DNA from 2 places in the Serratia sp. EC4 genome. Region 1 is predicted to be linked to the other one. Evidence: riboswitches for the same ligand, from Rfam matches in the RefSeq annotation. Region 1 holds a riboswitch; the other holds the start of a gene.
The links. Region 1 has a riboswitch for fluoride ahead of crcB (fluoride efflux transporter CrcB). Riboswitches for the same ligand answer to the same signal wherever they lie in the genome.
Positions count from the first base shown of each region.

Region 2: linked by a shared signal. The riboswitch ahead of ACP39K_RS00935 (DHHA2 domain-containing protein) and the one ahead of crcB (fluoride efflux transporter CrcB) in region 1 are both predicted to bind fluoride.

Region 1 covers NZ_JBNIDE010000002.1:258,821-266,128, reverse strand. The annotation lists gene lipA (lipoyl synthase) at 1-903, shown strand, start outside; gene tatA (Sec-independent protein translocase subunit TatA) at 997-1,212, opposite strand; gene ACP39K_RS07880 (diguanylate cyclase) at 1,431-2,498, shown strand; gene ACP39K_RS07875 (GNAT family N-acetyltransferase) at 2,503-2,928, opposite strand; fluoride riboswitch at 3,012-3,074, shown strand; gene crcB (fluoride efflux transporter CrcB) at 3,154-3,537, shown strand; gene ACP39K_RS07865 (TetR/AcrR family transcriptional regulator) at 3,827-4,423, shown strand; gene ACP39K_RS07860 (multidrug effflux MFS transporter) at 4,430-5,620, shown strand; gene cspE (transcription antiterminator/RNA stability regulator CspE) at 5,678-5,887, opposite strand; gene ACP39K_RS07850 (M20 peptidase aminoacylase family protein) at 6,234-7,308, shown strand, end outside.
Region 2 covers NZ_JBNIDE010000001.1:198,994-206,301, reverse strand. The annotation lists gene ACP39K_RS00945 (AraC family transcriptional regulator) at 1-393, opposite strand, end outside; gene ACP39K_RS00940 (diguanylate cyclase domain-containing protein) at 465-2,345, opposite strand; fluoride riboswitch at 2,522-2,597, shown strand; gene ACP39K_RS00935 (DHHA2 domain-containing protein) at 2,638-3,603, shown strand; gene ACP39K_RS00930 (adenine nucleotide alpha hydrolase family protein) at 3,607-4,035, shown strand; gene eno (phosphopyruvate hydratase) at 4,052-5,335, shown strand; gene ACP39K_RS00920 (MerR family transcriptional regulator) at 5,332-5,739, opposite strand; gene ACP39K_RS00915 (NADH:flavin oxidoreductase/NADH oxidase family protein) at 5,810-7,030, shown strand.

The DNA.
Region 1 (7,308 bases):
ATCCCGGTCAAAACGGTGGTCACCGAACGGCAGGAGCTGTTGCGTAAACCCGAGTGGATGAAGATCAAACTGCCTGCCGACTCAACGCGCATTCAGGGCATCAAAGCCGCCATGCGCAAGAACGGCCTGCACTCCGTCTGTGAGGAAGCTTCGTGCCCTAACCTGTCCGAGTGTTTCAACCACGGTACCGCCACCTTTATGATCCTCGGCGCCATCTGCACCCGTCGTTGCCCGTTCTGCGACGTGGCCCACGGCCGCCCGATCGCGCCAGACGCCAACGAGCCGGAAAAGCTGGCGCAAACCATCGCCGACATGGCGCTGCGTTACGTGGTGATCACCTCGGTTGACCGTGACGACCTGCGCGACGGCGGTGCTCAGCACTTTGCCGACTGCATCTTGGCCATCCGCGCCAAGAGCCCGAACATCAAAATTGAAACGCTGGTGCCGGACTTCCGCGGCCGTATGGATCGCGCGCTGGAGATCCTCACCGCCACGCCGCCGGACGTGTTCAACCACAACCTGGAAAACGTGCCGCGCGTCTACCGCCAGGTGCGTCCGGGCGCCAACTACGAGTGGTCGTTGAAGCTGCTGGAGCGCTTTAAAGAAGCGCACCCGGATATCCCGACCAAATCCGGCCTGATGGTTGGCCTGGGCGAAACCAACGCGGAAATCATTGAAGTGATGCGCGATCTGCGTCGCCACGGCGTGACCATGCTGACGCTGGGCCAGTACCTGCAGCCGAGCCGTCACCACCTGCCGGTGCAGCGCTACGTCAGCCCGGCCGAGTTTGACGAGATGAAAGAAGAAGCGATGGCGATGGGCTTCACCCACGCCGCCTGCGGCCCGTTCGTGCGTTCGTCTTACCACGCCGATCTGCAGGCCAAAGGGATGGAAGTGAAATAACGCGTAATAGTTTGTTACGCTATAGACGGCGGAAACGCCAAAAAACGGATGTCCGCAAGGCATCCGTTTTTTATTGCGCGCCATCAGACGGAATTAAACGTCTTTCTTTTCGACGCTCTGCTGAGCGGACTGACTTTCGGCGGCATTGTTGCCGGCGGACGGCGGCGTGCTGTCGTCGCCCACCGCTTTTTTAAAGCCTTTCAGCGCCGCGCCAAGATCGGCGCCGAGCGTGCGCAGTTTGCTGGTGCCGAACAGTAAAATCACCAACACCGCAATCACCAGAAGTTTGGTAATGCTGATACCTTCCATACTCACCTTCTTATCATAGAGCGCTGCGTGAACAGCGAGAAAAACTGACCTTGCCTGCGAATATTTAGCGACTTTCCTTCGGCTCGCACAACCGCAACATGTAACAGAGTGAGATCCGTCGCAGGAATGCCACGCGCCCCCGCGGCGTGAATCCAAGACTATTCTTAGTTTATCACCCGCATGCTACGCTGCCGTGATGCCTATCAGGGAGATGCCGGATGTATATTGCACCACCCATTTTCGATGCCCGAAAATCCGGCCTCAGCTTCGCCAAACGCACCTATCTGCCCCGCGTCGCCGGTCTGGGGCTCGGCTTTATCTGCGTTTGCGCCGCGCTCTACCCCTTGGCTCCGCCCACGGCGGTCTGGCTATTGCTGGCCTTTCACGGCTTTCTCTGGCCGCATCTCGCCTATCGCCTGGCCTGCCGCGCCAAAGAACCGTTCAAAGCCGAGATCCGCAACCTCTTGATCGACTCCGCCTTCGGCGGCTTCTGGGCGGCGATGATGGCGTTCAACGCGCTGCCCGCCATCGTCATCCTGTCGATGATGAGCATGAACAACATCGCTTCGGCCGGCAAAGCGCTGTTTGTGAAAGGATTGGCCATTCAACTGACCACGGCGATGCTCACCGCCGCGCTGCTCGGCTTCCCGTTTCACCCGCACAGCACGGCGCTGCAAATCTATCTGTGCCTGCCGATGATCTACCTGTATCCGACGCTGCTTGGGCTGGTGACCTACCGCACCGCCAAACGACTGGCGGAAAAGAAACAAGAGCTGCAACGCATCAGCACCCGCGATGGGCTGACCGGCTTATATAACCGCCGCCACTGGGAGCACCTGCTGCATCGCCAGTTCGACAGTTGCCGCCGCTACCAGGATAACGCCACGCTGATTCTGATGGATATCGATCGCTTCAAAACCATCAACGACACCTTCGGCCATGCTTTGGGGGATGAGGCCCTGGCGGCGTTGGCGGAAGAGTTGCTGATCGGCATGCGCAACGTGGATATCGTCGGGCGCTACGGCGGCGACGAGTTTGGCGCAGTGCTGCCGAACACCAGTGCTGAACAGGCGGGAATCGTTCTGCGCCGCATCCAGCAGCGGCTGGACGCGGTCAGCTTCAAGGAGGCGCCGCAGCTGCGGCTGCAGATCAGCGCCGGTATCGCTGACTACCACCCCGCGCTGGGCGGCTATCTTGACTGGCTGAAAGCGGCCGACGGCGCGCTCTATCGGGCGAAGCAGAATGGCCGCAACCGGCTGGAAACGGCGGCGCCGCCAGGGGAGTAACTTACTAACTTAATATCTTGGCAAAATACTTCGGCGCTTCGACAAAGCCTTCGCGCCGGTAAAACGCATGCGCCCGCTCGCGGCGGCTGTGGCAATGGACTTCCAGCCGATCGCAGCCGCGACGGTGCGCCAGCGCCTCGCCTTCCGCCAGCAGTCGCCGCCCTACGCCCGCGCCGCGCGCCCGTTCGTCGACGCAAAAATAGCTGATGCGGCCAATGTCGCCGGCCAACGCCAGCTGCGGCAGAAAATGCAACGATAACACGCCCAACACCTGCTCCCCGTCCGCCGCCACCAGCAGCGCCTCATCCGGATGCGCCAACAGTTGCTGCATCCGCTGCGTCAGAAACGCCTCGGTGCCGGGATAATCCAGCGCCGTCATTAATTCAGCGATAGCGTGCCGGTCGCTCAGACGCGCCGTTCTGATTTCCATCCGTTTTACCTCGCAGAGTGTCGATACTACAAAATAGGCGGCGTTAGGTGTAACATCCACCGGGTGCGGCGAAAAAGGCCGTGCGGCACGCTGGAGATGACATTCCTCCCTAACCGCCTTCACAGGCTGATGATGTCTACGTAACCTCTCGGAGAGAGGCGCGTAGCGTTACGCCTGTCCCTTTCCGAGCCTCGTGAATTTCTCTGATTGAAAGGTAGTTGCCCCATGTTGAGCTCTTTACTGGCCGTATTTATCGGCGGCGGCGTCGGCAGCGTTTTGCGCTGGGCGGTAAGCATGAAAATGAATCCGCTGAACGCCCACATTCCGCTCGGTACGCTGATGGTCAATCTGATCGGCGGTTTTATCATCGGCCTGGCGATGGCGATTTTCACCCGCATGACGCATCTGGATCCCACCTGGAAATTACTGATCACCACCGGGTTCTGCGGCGGCCTGACCACCTTCTCCACCTTTTCGCTGGAGGTGGTATACCTGATGCAGGATGGCCGCTTCGGCTGGGCGCTGGCCAACATGCTGCTCAACCTGGCCGGTTCGCTGGCGATGACGCTGCTGGCCTTTATGCTGGTGATGTGGCTCAACGGGCGCTAAGCCCTTAATGTTTCCTTAATCTTGCATGCGCATAATCTCATCCAGTACCCCTGACTGGATGAGAAACCGCTATGTTTAGCCTGCCGAAAACCGCCGCCGAAGCGATTGCCGTTGCGCTGTGCGTCCTGATCGTCGCCGCCTTTATCAAATCCTACCTGTTCACATAAGCGCCTTTTCCCCGCAGCACGCGTTCACCTTGCGTCTTTCCGGCCGTTTACACTACAATTGAGAATGAACGTTCACACTCAAAAATGTGAACCCGGCTCACGCGTAGCAAAGGATCGGGCAGATGCTCCCCCCCAACGACAGTAAACAGGCCAAAGTGCAGGCTCGCCGCGATCAGATCGTCGAAGCGGCGAAAACCAGCTTTCGCCGCCACGGCTTCCACGCCGCCAGCATGGCGGAGATCGCCCAGGGCTCGCAGCTCAGCGTCGGGCAAATCTATCGCTATTTCGCCAATAAAGACGCGATTATCGAAGAGATCGTCAACCGCATCATCACCAACAAGATGCAGCGGCTGGAAAACCTTGGCGATCACATCAACCTGATCGCCGGCACGTTGGCGGCGCGCACGCTGTTTCAGCAGCCGGGCGAGAGCGAAACCGATCACATGCTGATGCTGGAAGTGACCGCCGAGGCCACGCGCAACCCGGTGGTGGCCAAAATGCTCAGCGATGCGGAAGCGCGGCTGTTTCGCCACGTGTGCCACAATCTGCAGCGGCTGTATCCCCATTTCAGCGCGGAGGAGATCGCCGCGCGGGTGGAGTTTATCGCCGTCATGAGCGAAGGCACCGGTTACCGTATCCTTACCACGCAAAAAGCCGATGCGTCCCTGCTGCGCGATCTGTATCAGCAGGCCATTTCTCACCTGTTCAGGAAATCTTAATCTCCCATGACCAAACACTTAGCCAGACAACGTCTGGTGTACGCCGTCGTGCTTGGCCTGCTGGCCGCGCTGGGGCCGCTGTGCACCGATCTCTATCTGCCCGCCCTGCCGGAAATGGCGGGCGAGCTGAATACCTCTACCGCCGCCGCGCAGCTCAGTCTGACCGCCGGGCTGCTCGGCCTGGGCGTCGGCCAGCTGATTTTTGGCCCTTACAGCGACAAGCTGGGCCGTATGCGCCCGCTGTTGCTGTCGCTGATCCTGCTGCTCGGCGCTTCGCTGTGGTGCGCGCTGGCGCCCACCATCGACCAGCTGCTGATCGCCCGCCTGCTGCAGGGCATCGCCGGCGCCGGCGGCGCGGTGATTTCCCGCGCCATTGCCCGCGATCTGTACGCCGGCCATGAACTGACCCGCTTCTTCGCCCTGCTGATGCTGGTCAACGGCCTGGCGCCGATCGTCGCGCCGGTGCTGGGCGGCGTCATGCTGCAGGTGATGAACTGGCGCGGTATCTTCGGCGTGCTGGCGGCCATCGCCGTACTGCTGTTCAGCCTGTCGGCGTTGAAGCTGCGCGAATCCCTGCCGGTCGAGCGCCGCAGCCAGGGCGGTATCCTGGCGATGCTGATGTCGCTCGGCGGGTTGCTGACCCAGCGCTATTTCATGGGCCTGTGCCTGACACAGGGCTTCGTGATGGCCGGCATGTTCGCCTATATCGGCGCTTCGCCTTTCGTCTTGCAGCAGATCTACGGCCTCAGCCCGCAGATGTTCAGCCTGTGCTTCGCCATTAACGGCGTCGGGCTGATCATTGCGGCGCAGCTGGCCAGCCGTCTCAGTTCACGTTGGGGGGAACGCCGGGTATTGAGGGGCGGGTTAACGCTGGCGGCCGTCGCGTCGTTGTTGTTGCTGTTGGCCGCCGCGCTGCATGCGCCGCTGGCCGTGTTGCTGGTGCCGCTGTTCTTCTCGGTGGCGGTGATCGGCATCGTCGGCCCGACCGCCTCTTCACTGGCGATGCAAAGCCAGGGGGACAAAGCGGGCAGCGCCTCGGCCTTGATCGGCGTGTGCATGTTCGCCCTTGGGGCCTGCGCCGTGCCGCTCACCGGGCTGGGCGGCACTTCGGGCCTGTCGATGGCGCTGACCATCGTCGGCTGTTACGCCATCGCCATCCTGCTGTTCAGCCTGTTGGCCCGCCGCAGCGACGCATAACGCGCCCAATAAAAAACCCGCTCAATGAGCGGGTTTTAAGAAATTCAGCTACGCAGCTTAGATAGCAGTAACGTTAGCGGCAGATGGGCCTTTGGCACCGTTCGTGATTTCAAACTCTACACGCTGGCCTTCAGCAAGCGTTTTGAAACCATTGCTAACGATGGCAGAAAAGTGAACGAAAACGTCCTTGCTACCATCTTCCGGAGTAATGAAACCGAAGCCTTTGGATTCATTAAACCACTTAACGCTACCTTTAATCTTAGACATCAAACTTACCTTTAACGTGAATGAAAGACACAAAACCTGTGTCGATTACAGTACAGCAAGCAGGCAAGATTTTGTCCACCACCGCGATCACAGAAATCCGATAAAGAGTGAAAAAATCCGTGTTGCCCGGTGTAAATGCATTGCACCGGTTGCGATACGTTACCGTTCCAGGCCAATCCTCTCCCTGCGCCGGCGAACAACGCGCGAACGCCCAAACTCGCCCGCTGACCCCAGCGTTGACGCCCCCATGCAGACGCAATCGCTATGAAATATAACCAGATGGTCTTTTTGCTTCTGCGCCCCCTGCACTAGGGTTAGGGTTTATTTCCCACTGTGAGCCAAGCCTATGACCAGCCAGTTGGCAGAAAAGATCATCGCCTATCGGCGTGAGCTGCACCAAAACCCGGAGCTTTCCAATCACGAATTCGCCACCACCGCCCGGCTGACCCGCTGGCTGCAAGAGGCAGGCATTCGTATTCTGCCGTTGGCGCTGAAAACCGGCGTCGTGGCGGAGATCGGCAGCGGCAAGGGGCCGATCATCGCCCTGCGCGGCGACATTGACGCCCTGCCGATCGACGAAATCGCCGACGTGCCCTTCAGCTCGCAAAACAGCGGCGTGATGCACGCCTGCGGCCACGACTTTCACACCTCGGTAATGCTCGGCGCCGCGCACCTGCTCAAAGCGCGTGAGGCCGAGCTGCCCGGCACGGTGCGCATCTTCTTCCAACCGGCGGAAGAAACCTTCAACGGCGCCCGGCACCTGATCGACGCCGGCGCGCTGGATAACGTCGCGGCGGTATTTGGCCTGCATAACGCGCCGGAGCTGCCCACCGGCACCTTCGCCACCCGCGCCGGGCCGTTCTATGCCAACGTCGATCGCTTCCAGATCAGCATCACCGGCAAAGGCGCCCACGCCGCCAAACCGGAACAGGGCGTCGATACCATCGTCACCGCCAGCCAGATCGTCGGCGCGCTGCAGACGCTGCCCAGCCGCAGCTTCAGCTCGCTGGAATCGCTGGTGGTGAGCGTGACGCGCATCGAAGGCGGCAATACCTGGAACGTGCTGCCGCAAACCGTCGAGCTTGAAGGCACGGTGCGCACCCACAGCGACGCGGTGCGCCGCCAGGTGCCGGATAAAATTCGCCAGGTGATCGACGGCGTTGCCGCCGCGCTGGGCGCGCAGGCCGAACTCCACTGGCAGCCGGGGCCGCCGGCGGTGATCAACGACGCCCATTGGGCGGCGTTCAGCAAAACCGTCGCCGCCGAGGCCGGCTACCGGGTCGAAGAGGCGGAGCTGCAAATGGGGGGTGAAGATTTCGCGCTGTATCTGCATCATGTGCCGGGCGTCTTCGTCAGCATCGGCTCCGCCAGCGAATTCGGCCTGCATCATCCGCGTTTCAACCCCGATGAACGCGCCCTGT
Region 2 (7,308 bases), on a different contig from region 1:
TATCGCGGTCGCCAGCATCGGATCGTCGGTCAACGTGCTGTGGAAGGCGCCTTCCAGCACTGAAGCGTCCCCCAATCCGCGGCGCTGCATCGCGTCGGAGACCCAGCGCTGCGGCAGATAAAGCATCGCATAGGTAAACCCTTCGGCCTGCGGCGCATGGCCATCGTGCACCGCGCCCGGCTCGATCAGCATGGCGCGCCCCGGCCGGCTGGTGTGCAGCGAGCGGTGGCAATTGAAACGCTGCAAGCCCTGCTGCGTGACGCCCACCAGCATTTCATCATGATCGTGAGGATCGTAGGCATGCCCCTGAAAGTGGGCGTTGACGCTCTCAATACCCGTTTCGTCATCGCGCCGCAGTTCGAGCCAGTCTGTATGTTGATGATTGGACGCCATGCAATAAATCCGGAGTTCTGCTTACAGGAAAAGAAAAAACAGCTTACCCTGAGACCGCCACCGTTGCACGCTCACAGCTCGCAGATGGCATAAGTGCCCTTTCCGGCCGATTTCGCCTGATACATCGCGCCGTCGGCGCGGGTCAACAGCATCTCCTCCGTCACATCGCCGCGTGGAGAAATGGCCGCGCCTATGCTGGCGGAAAGCCGTACCTTCTGCGGCCCGATCTGCGTAATTTTGGCCAGTTGCGCCAACACGTTTTCGCAAAATTCGCTGACCTCGCGCCGCGGATCCGTCAACGGCCACAGGATCACCGTGAACTCGTCACCGGCCAGGCGCGAGACGCTGTGGTGCTCGCCTGCGCAGGCGCTGAGCAATGTGGCGAATGTCTTCAGGATCGCGTCGCCGAAGTCATGACCATAGCTGTCGTTAAGGGTTTTGAACCCGTCGAGATCGATAAACAACAGCGCCATCTGCCGCTGATGGCAACAGGCCTGCAACGTGCCCGACAACCGGCGCAGAAACGCGCGTCGATTGGTCAATCCGGTCAGCATGTCATGGGTTGCGTCATATTCCAGCCGCTGCTGCAGCCGCTTCAACTCGGTAATGTCCATGGACAGAATGTAAAACCCCTGCGTTTCGCACGGCACCAGCGTGGTGTGGATCATCAGCAGTCCCTTTTGGGTCTGGAGCTCATTTTCAAAGCTCACCATTTCCCCCGCCAGGGCCCTGTCTATCATCGGTTTCGCTATCTGATAAACGTTCTCCCCCATAAAATCGCGCACCGTCATTCCTCTGAGGCGGCTTTCTTCCAGGCCAAACCAGGTTTTGTAGGCGCTGTTGGCGAACAGGTAGCGTTCATTGCCGTCGATCTGGCTGATCAACGCCGGCATATTGTCGGTAATGGCGCGCAGGCGTTCCTTCTCCGCGCTGAGCTGATATTCGGCGAGCACCCGGGTTTCAATCTCTTCGTTGAGTTTCTTGACGACCACATTCAGCTCCCGCGTGCGGATTTCGACGCGTTGTTCCAGCTCGTGTTGCAGAGCGAACAGATCGGCCTCCGCCGCCTTGCGCTCGCTGATATCGACGATAACCGAGATGAAATGATCCGGTTTGCCGTTAGGCAACCGGTTTAACGCCACCGTCAGCTGCACCCAGACGATCGAGCCGTCGGCGCGGAAATAACGTTTCTCCAGCGAATAAGTGCTGATCTCGTTTCTCAGCAGTTGCTGCAGTTTTTCCAGATCGGTGTTGAGATCGAGCGGATAGGTAATGTCCTGAAAGGTGCGATCCATCAGCTCGCGCTCGGAATAGCGCAACATTTCGCAGATGCGCGGATTGACCCGCAACCAATACCCCTGCAGCGACACCAGCGCCATCCCTACCGCCGCCTGGGCGAAGGTCTGTTCGAACAGGGCTTCCGAGCGTTGCAGATTGGACTTCAGGTTTTCGGTATAGACGTGGCGTTCAATGCTCTGCAAATACTCCTCCACCACGGCGGCGAAGTCGTGCAGGTCGGCCAGTTGTTCCGGGGAAAACGGCTGCGGCTGGCTGTCGATAATGCACAGGGTGCCGAGCGGCAACCCGTCGAGCGACAGCAGCGGTTGCCCAACGTAGAAACCGATCCGCGGTCCGCCAATCACCAGCGGATTATCAAAAAAGCGCGGATCGTTGGCGGTATCGGGCACCACCAGCGCTTCGCGTTGCAAGATAGCATGGCCGCAAAATGAGATATTGCGCGGCGTTTCCCGGGCATCCAGGCCGTAACGCGATAAAAACCATTGACGATCCCGGTCGATCAATGACACCAGCGCGATGGTCACGCCGAAGTATTTCGCCGCCAGCCGCGTGATGCGATCCAGTTTCTCCACCGAGTTTGAATCCAGCACGTTCAGCGAATTCAATACCGACAGGCGTTCAGCTTCGTTTTCGGGGAAGCAGGGTTCGAGCATGTTGTCTCCCAATGTGTCACCGACGGCCCCGGCATAGCCGGCGTGAGTCCGTTCAGCGTTTTCGTCGGTTGGCGGCAAATATCCTTGTCCATCATAGACTCACTCAGTATCAATCCGATTGCGCATTCTCGCCAGCTTTGCCGGGCGTTGCGTTTGCCACCGCGCTGCGCTACAGTCGTTCACAAGGTGATGGTGTTCCACCTTTCCCAACCGCCGCGTTCGCTCGAACCGGATGATGACGCCTGATATACAACTTCGCTTTATTTTTTAGGCAGGTATGTCAGGAGTCGCTATGAATGAAATCCCACGTTTTACCCCTTTTCCGCCCCAGCCTGATCTCACCGTGCGGGAAATGCCGCTGTACGTTTTCGGCCATAAGAATCCCGACAGCGACAGCATCTGCAGCGCGCTGGTGGTCGCGGACTGGCTCAATCACCTCGGCAAACCGGCTGTCGCTTTCCGCCTTGGCGAACTGACGCCGGAAACCCGCTACATACTGGCCGCCGCCGGCGTACAAGCGCCTCCGCTGCTGAAAGACGATCTCCGTGACCGTAAAGTCTGGCTGGTCGATTTTACCGACGTCGAACAAGGGCCGGCCTCATTGCCCGACAGCGATGTGGTCGGCGTTATCGACCATCACCGGCTGGGCACGTTAATCACCCGCAACCCGCCCGATGTCTGGGTTCGCGCCGTCGGCTGTTGCGCCACCGTGATCCTGCAGATCCTGGCGGCGGAAAGGCCGATGCCGCTTTCTTCCGCCCAGGCCACGCTGCTGCTGGGCGCGATTTTGAGCGATACCGTCGCGCTGAGCGCGCCGACCACCACCGAACAGGATCGGCTGGCGGTCTCGCGGTTGCGCGCAATTTCTCACGTTGACTATGACGCCTTCACCGCCGGGCTGCTGGCCGCCAAAACCGATCTTTCGGGGCAATCCGCCGCGCAGTTGCTGCAGCGCGACGCCAAGAATTATCGCATCCATAGCGTCTCGCTGCTGCTGTCGCAGATAGAAGTGCGGGCCATGAGCGACATCGATCCGCTGTTGCCCGCGCTGCAACAGGCGCTTGAACACGCGAAGCAGGAAGCCGGGCTGGCGATGGCCGCGCTATTGGTCACCGATATCACCTGCCGTCGCTCCACCCTGTATTTCTCGCCGAACCGGGTGCTCGACATTCGTCAGGTGTCGCTGCCCGGCATGACGAGCCGGAAAAAAGAGGTTTTACCGTGGTTAACCCGCCAGATCGCTAACGCAGGGAGATAAGTCATGCCGCTCTACCAACATGCTTTACTGCTGGTGCAGGATGAACGCGACGGCCGGCTGCTGTTGCGTCATGCCGAACGCCTCAATCAGCAGATGAATACGCGCATTACCGTGGCGCACATCAGCGCCGACTATGCCGAGCTGGACTACCTCAGCGATTCGCTGACCAAAGATCGCCAGTCCAGCGAGGTGATCGCCGCCAAAGCCATGCTCAGCCGTCTGGTGGAAGACTGCTCAATCCCCCTGGAGGTGCGCGCAATTGTCAGCATCCATCGCTTCAAAGACGTCGAAGCCCTGGTTGCCCGCAAAGGGGTCGATCTGTTGCTGCTCGGCCATCAGAACCGTCCGTTCGGCGTCTTTGCCTCCTTCGGCTTCGAGTTCATTAACCATTTGTCGATCGACGTGCTGATAAAGCATGTGCCTACTCCCTAGAATGAGGTGACTACCCATGAGCTATGAGATTGAAAGCGTAACCGCCAGAGAGATCCTGGATTCGCGCGGCAACCCGACCGTCGAAGTTGAAATGACTGCGGCGGGCGTCGTGGCACGGGCTTCGGTTCCCTCCGGCGCCAGCACCGGTTCACGCGAGGCGGTGGAACACCGCGACGGCGATCCGCACCGTTACGGCGGTAAAGGCGTACTGGAGGCGGTGCACAGCGTCAAAACGGCGATCAATGAGGCGCTGCGCGGGGTGGATGTGCGCCAACAAGAGGAGATTGACCGCCGGCTGATCGCGCTGGACGGCAGCGAGAACAAGAGCCGATTGGGGGCCAACGCCCTGCTCGGCGTTTCTCTGGCCGCCGCCCGCCTCGCGGCGCAATTGTCGCAACTGCCGCTGTATCGTTATCTGGGCGGCATCGGCGCCAACCTGCTGCCGGTGCCCTGCATGAATATCATCAACGGCGGCGTGCACGCCCGTTGGCAAGGGGCGGACTTTCAGGAGTTTATGATAGCCCCGCTGGGCGCGCCGTCGCTGCGCGAAGCCGTGCGCTGGGGCAGTGAAGTCTATCAGGCGCTGCGCCAAATCCTGTTGGAACAAGGCCTGTCGGTCGGCGTCGGCGACGAAGGCGGTTTCGCGCCGGCGGTTGCCTCGAACTGGCAACCGCTGGAGCTGATCGTGCAGGCGATAGAGAAAGCCGGTTATCAACCGGGAGACGATATCGCCATTTGTATGGACCCGGCCTCAAGTGAATTCTATGCCAACGGCAAATATCGCCTGCGCAGCGAAAACGCTGAACTGGATGCCGAACAGATGACGGCCTATTACCAGCGGCTGGTGCAGGATTTTCCCATCGTGCTGATTGAAGACGGTTTGGCCGAGGACGATTGGGCCGGCTGGCGCATTCTCAGCGACACCCTGGGCGATCAAGTGGAACTGGTCGGTGACGATCTGTTCGTCACCAACGTGAAATACATCCAGCGCGGGATTGATGAACGGTTGGCCAATGCGGCGCTGATCAAATTGAACCAGATCGGCACGCTGAGCGAAACTTTCGCCGCCGTGCAGCTTTGCCAGGCAAACGGCTGGGGCGCCTTTATCTCGCACCGCAGCGGCGAAACCGTCGACAGCTTTATCGCCGATATGACGGTTGCGATGCGAGCCGGCCATTTGAAAACCGGCGCGCCGTGCCGCGGCGAGCGCATCGAAAAATACAATCAGCTGATGCGCATTGAGGAGCAATTGGGCACCGCGGCGGTATATGCCGGGCGCGCCGCCTTTAAACGCCGTTAATCTTTGCAGGCCGGCCACGCACCGGCCTGTTTTTCATTTTTTGCGCGGCATAATCCCGCCACGCCGGATTCCAACAGAATACGCCGCGTCGCCATCAACGTCTCACGCTGCTCGTTCAGCGTCGCCATCATCCGCTCGATTTCCGCCAGCCGGCTGTCGACGCCCTGTATCAACCCATCCTCATAATCGCTGCCCTGCAGCGCCAATACCCCGCGGATCGCCTGCAGCGAAAATCCCAGGTTCTGGCCGATTTGGATCAGGTGCAGCCGCTCCAGCGCGCTTTCGCTATACACCCGATATCCGTTAACGCCGCGCACCGCTTTGGGCAGCAGACCCTGCTGTTCGTAGTAACGTATCGCCGAGGCGGCCATGCCGGCGCGCTCCGCCAACTCTCCGATTTTCATGCCCTATTGACCTTAAAGTTAACTTTAAACTTAGTATAGCGCCATTCACCCTGCGACAGGAACGTACCCGATGTTTACCCCGCTGATTCTGCCCAACGGCAGCCGCTTACCCAACCGTCTGGCCAAGGCCGCGTTGGAAGAAAATCTGGCCGATGAAGGCCAACTGCCCGGCCCCGCGCTATGGCGTCTGTATCGCCACTGGGGTATCGGCGGCGCCGGCCTCATCATCACCGGCAACGTGATGATCGACGGCCGCGCCATGACCGGCCCCGGCGGCGTGGTGCTGGAACAGGATACGCCGCTCGCCCCGTTTGAAACCTGGGCCAAGGCCGCGCGCCAGGCAGGCGCGCAGGTATGGATGCAGCTCAGCCACCCGGGCCGTCAGGTGATGGCCAACATGGGCGGCAACGCCTGGGCGCCCTCCGCCATCCCAATGGCGATGGGCAAGTACAGCAAGCAGTTTGCCCCGCCGCAGGCCATGAGCGAAGCGCAGATTGCCGAGGTGATCGCCCGCTTCGCCGCCAGCGCGCATGCCGCCGAACAGGCCGGGTTTACCGGCGTGCAGATCCATGCGGCGCACGGCTACCTCATCTCCCAGTTCTTGTCGCCGTTGTCCAACCAGCGCAGCGATCGTTGGGGGGGCGAGCTGGCGAATCGCGCCCGCCTGCTGCTGGAGGTGGTGAGCGCGGTGCGCCAGCGTGTCTCGCCAGGCTTTTGCGTGGCGGTCAAACTGAACTCCGCCGATTTTCAGCGCGGCGGCTTTTCGCCGGACGAGGCCCGACAGGTATTGTTGATGCTCAACGAACTGCCGGTCGATCTGGTGGAGTTGTCGGGCGGGAGTTATGAAAGCCCGGCGATGCAGGGGGAAGCGGCGGACGACAGCACCCTGGCGCGCGAAGCCTATTTTCTGACCTTCGCCCGCGATCTCGCCGCAGTAGCCCGCATGCCGGTGATGACCACCGGCGGCATCACCCGCCCGACGGTGGCGCAACAGGTGCTGAACAGCGGCGTCGCGGTAGTCGGCATCGCCACCGCCATGGCGGAAATTCCCGATCTGCCGCACCGCTGGCAAACCGGCGAAGCCCCTCATGCACTGCCCGCTCCGGTAAAATGGCGCGACAAAACGCTGACGCTGCTCGCCCGCATGGCGCTGATCAAGCGCCGCATGCACGCCCTGAGCCGCGATCGGACGCGCAACGTGCGTTACTCCCCACTGTGGTCGCTGCTCATCGATAGATGGCGCACCCGCCGCACTCTGCGCCGCTATCACGTCTGGTTACGGCAACGTTAATGACCACGGCGCCGGCCGACTCGCCGGCGCCGCACAAAAATTCCGCTTTTTCGATCGCGCTACGTAAAATCTGCAAGAAATCACCACTCTGGATACCGCGCTTTTAACGCTCGATGACTTATATTCATCACAAATTTTGTGTATATAACCGCTATAGGACTTAAGGTGGTGAATAGATGAAAATAAGCCGCTATTTTCTATTTATGTTATTAATCGGAAATTCACCTTAATAATAAATGCATTAAAGAAGCAGCCAAAGGAAAGCAGAAAGGGATTTT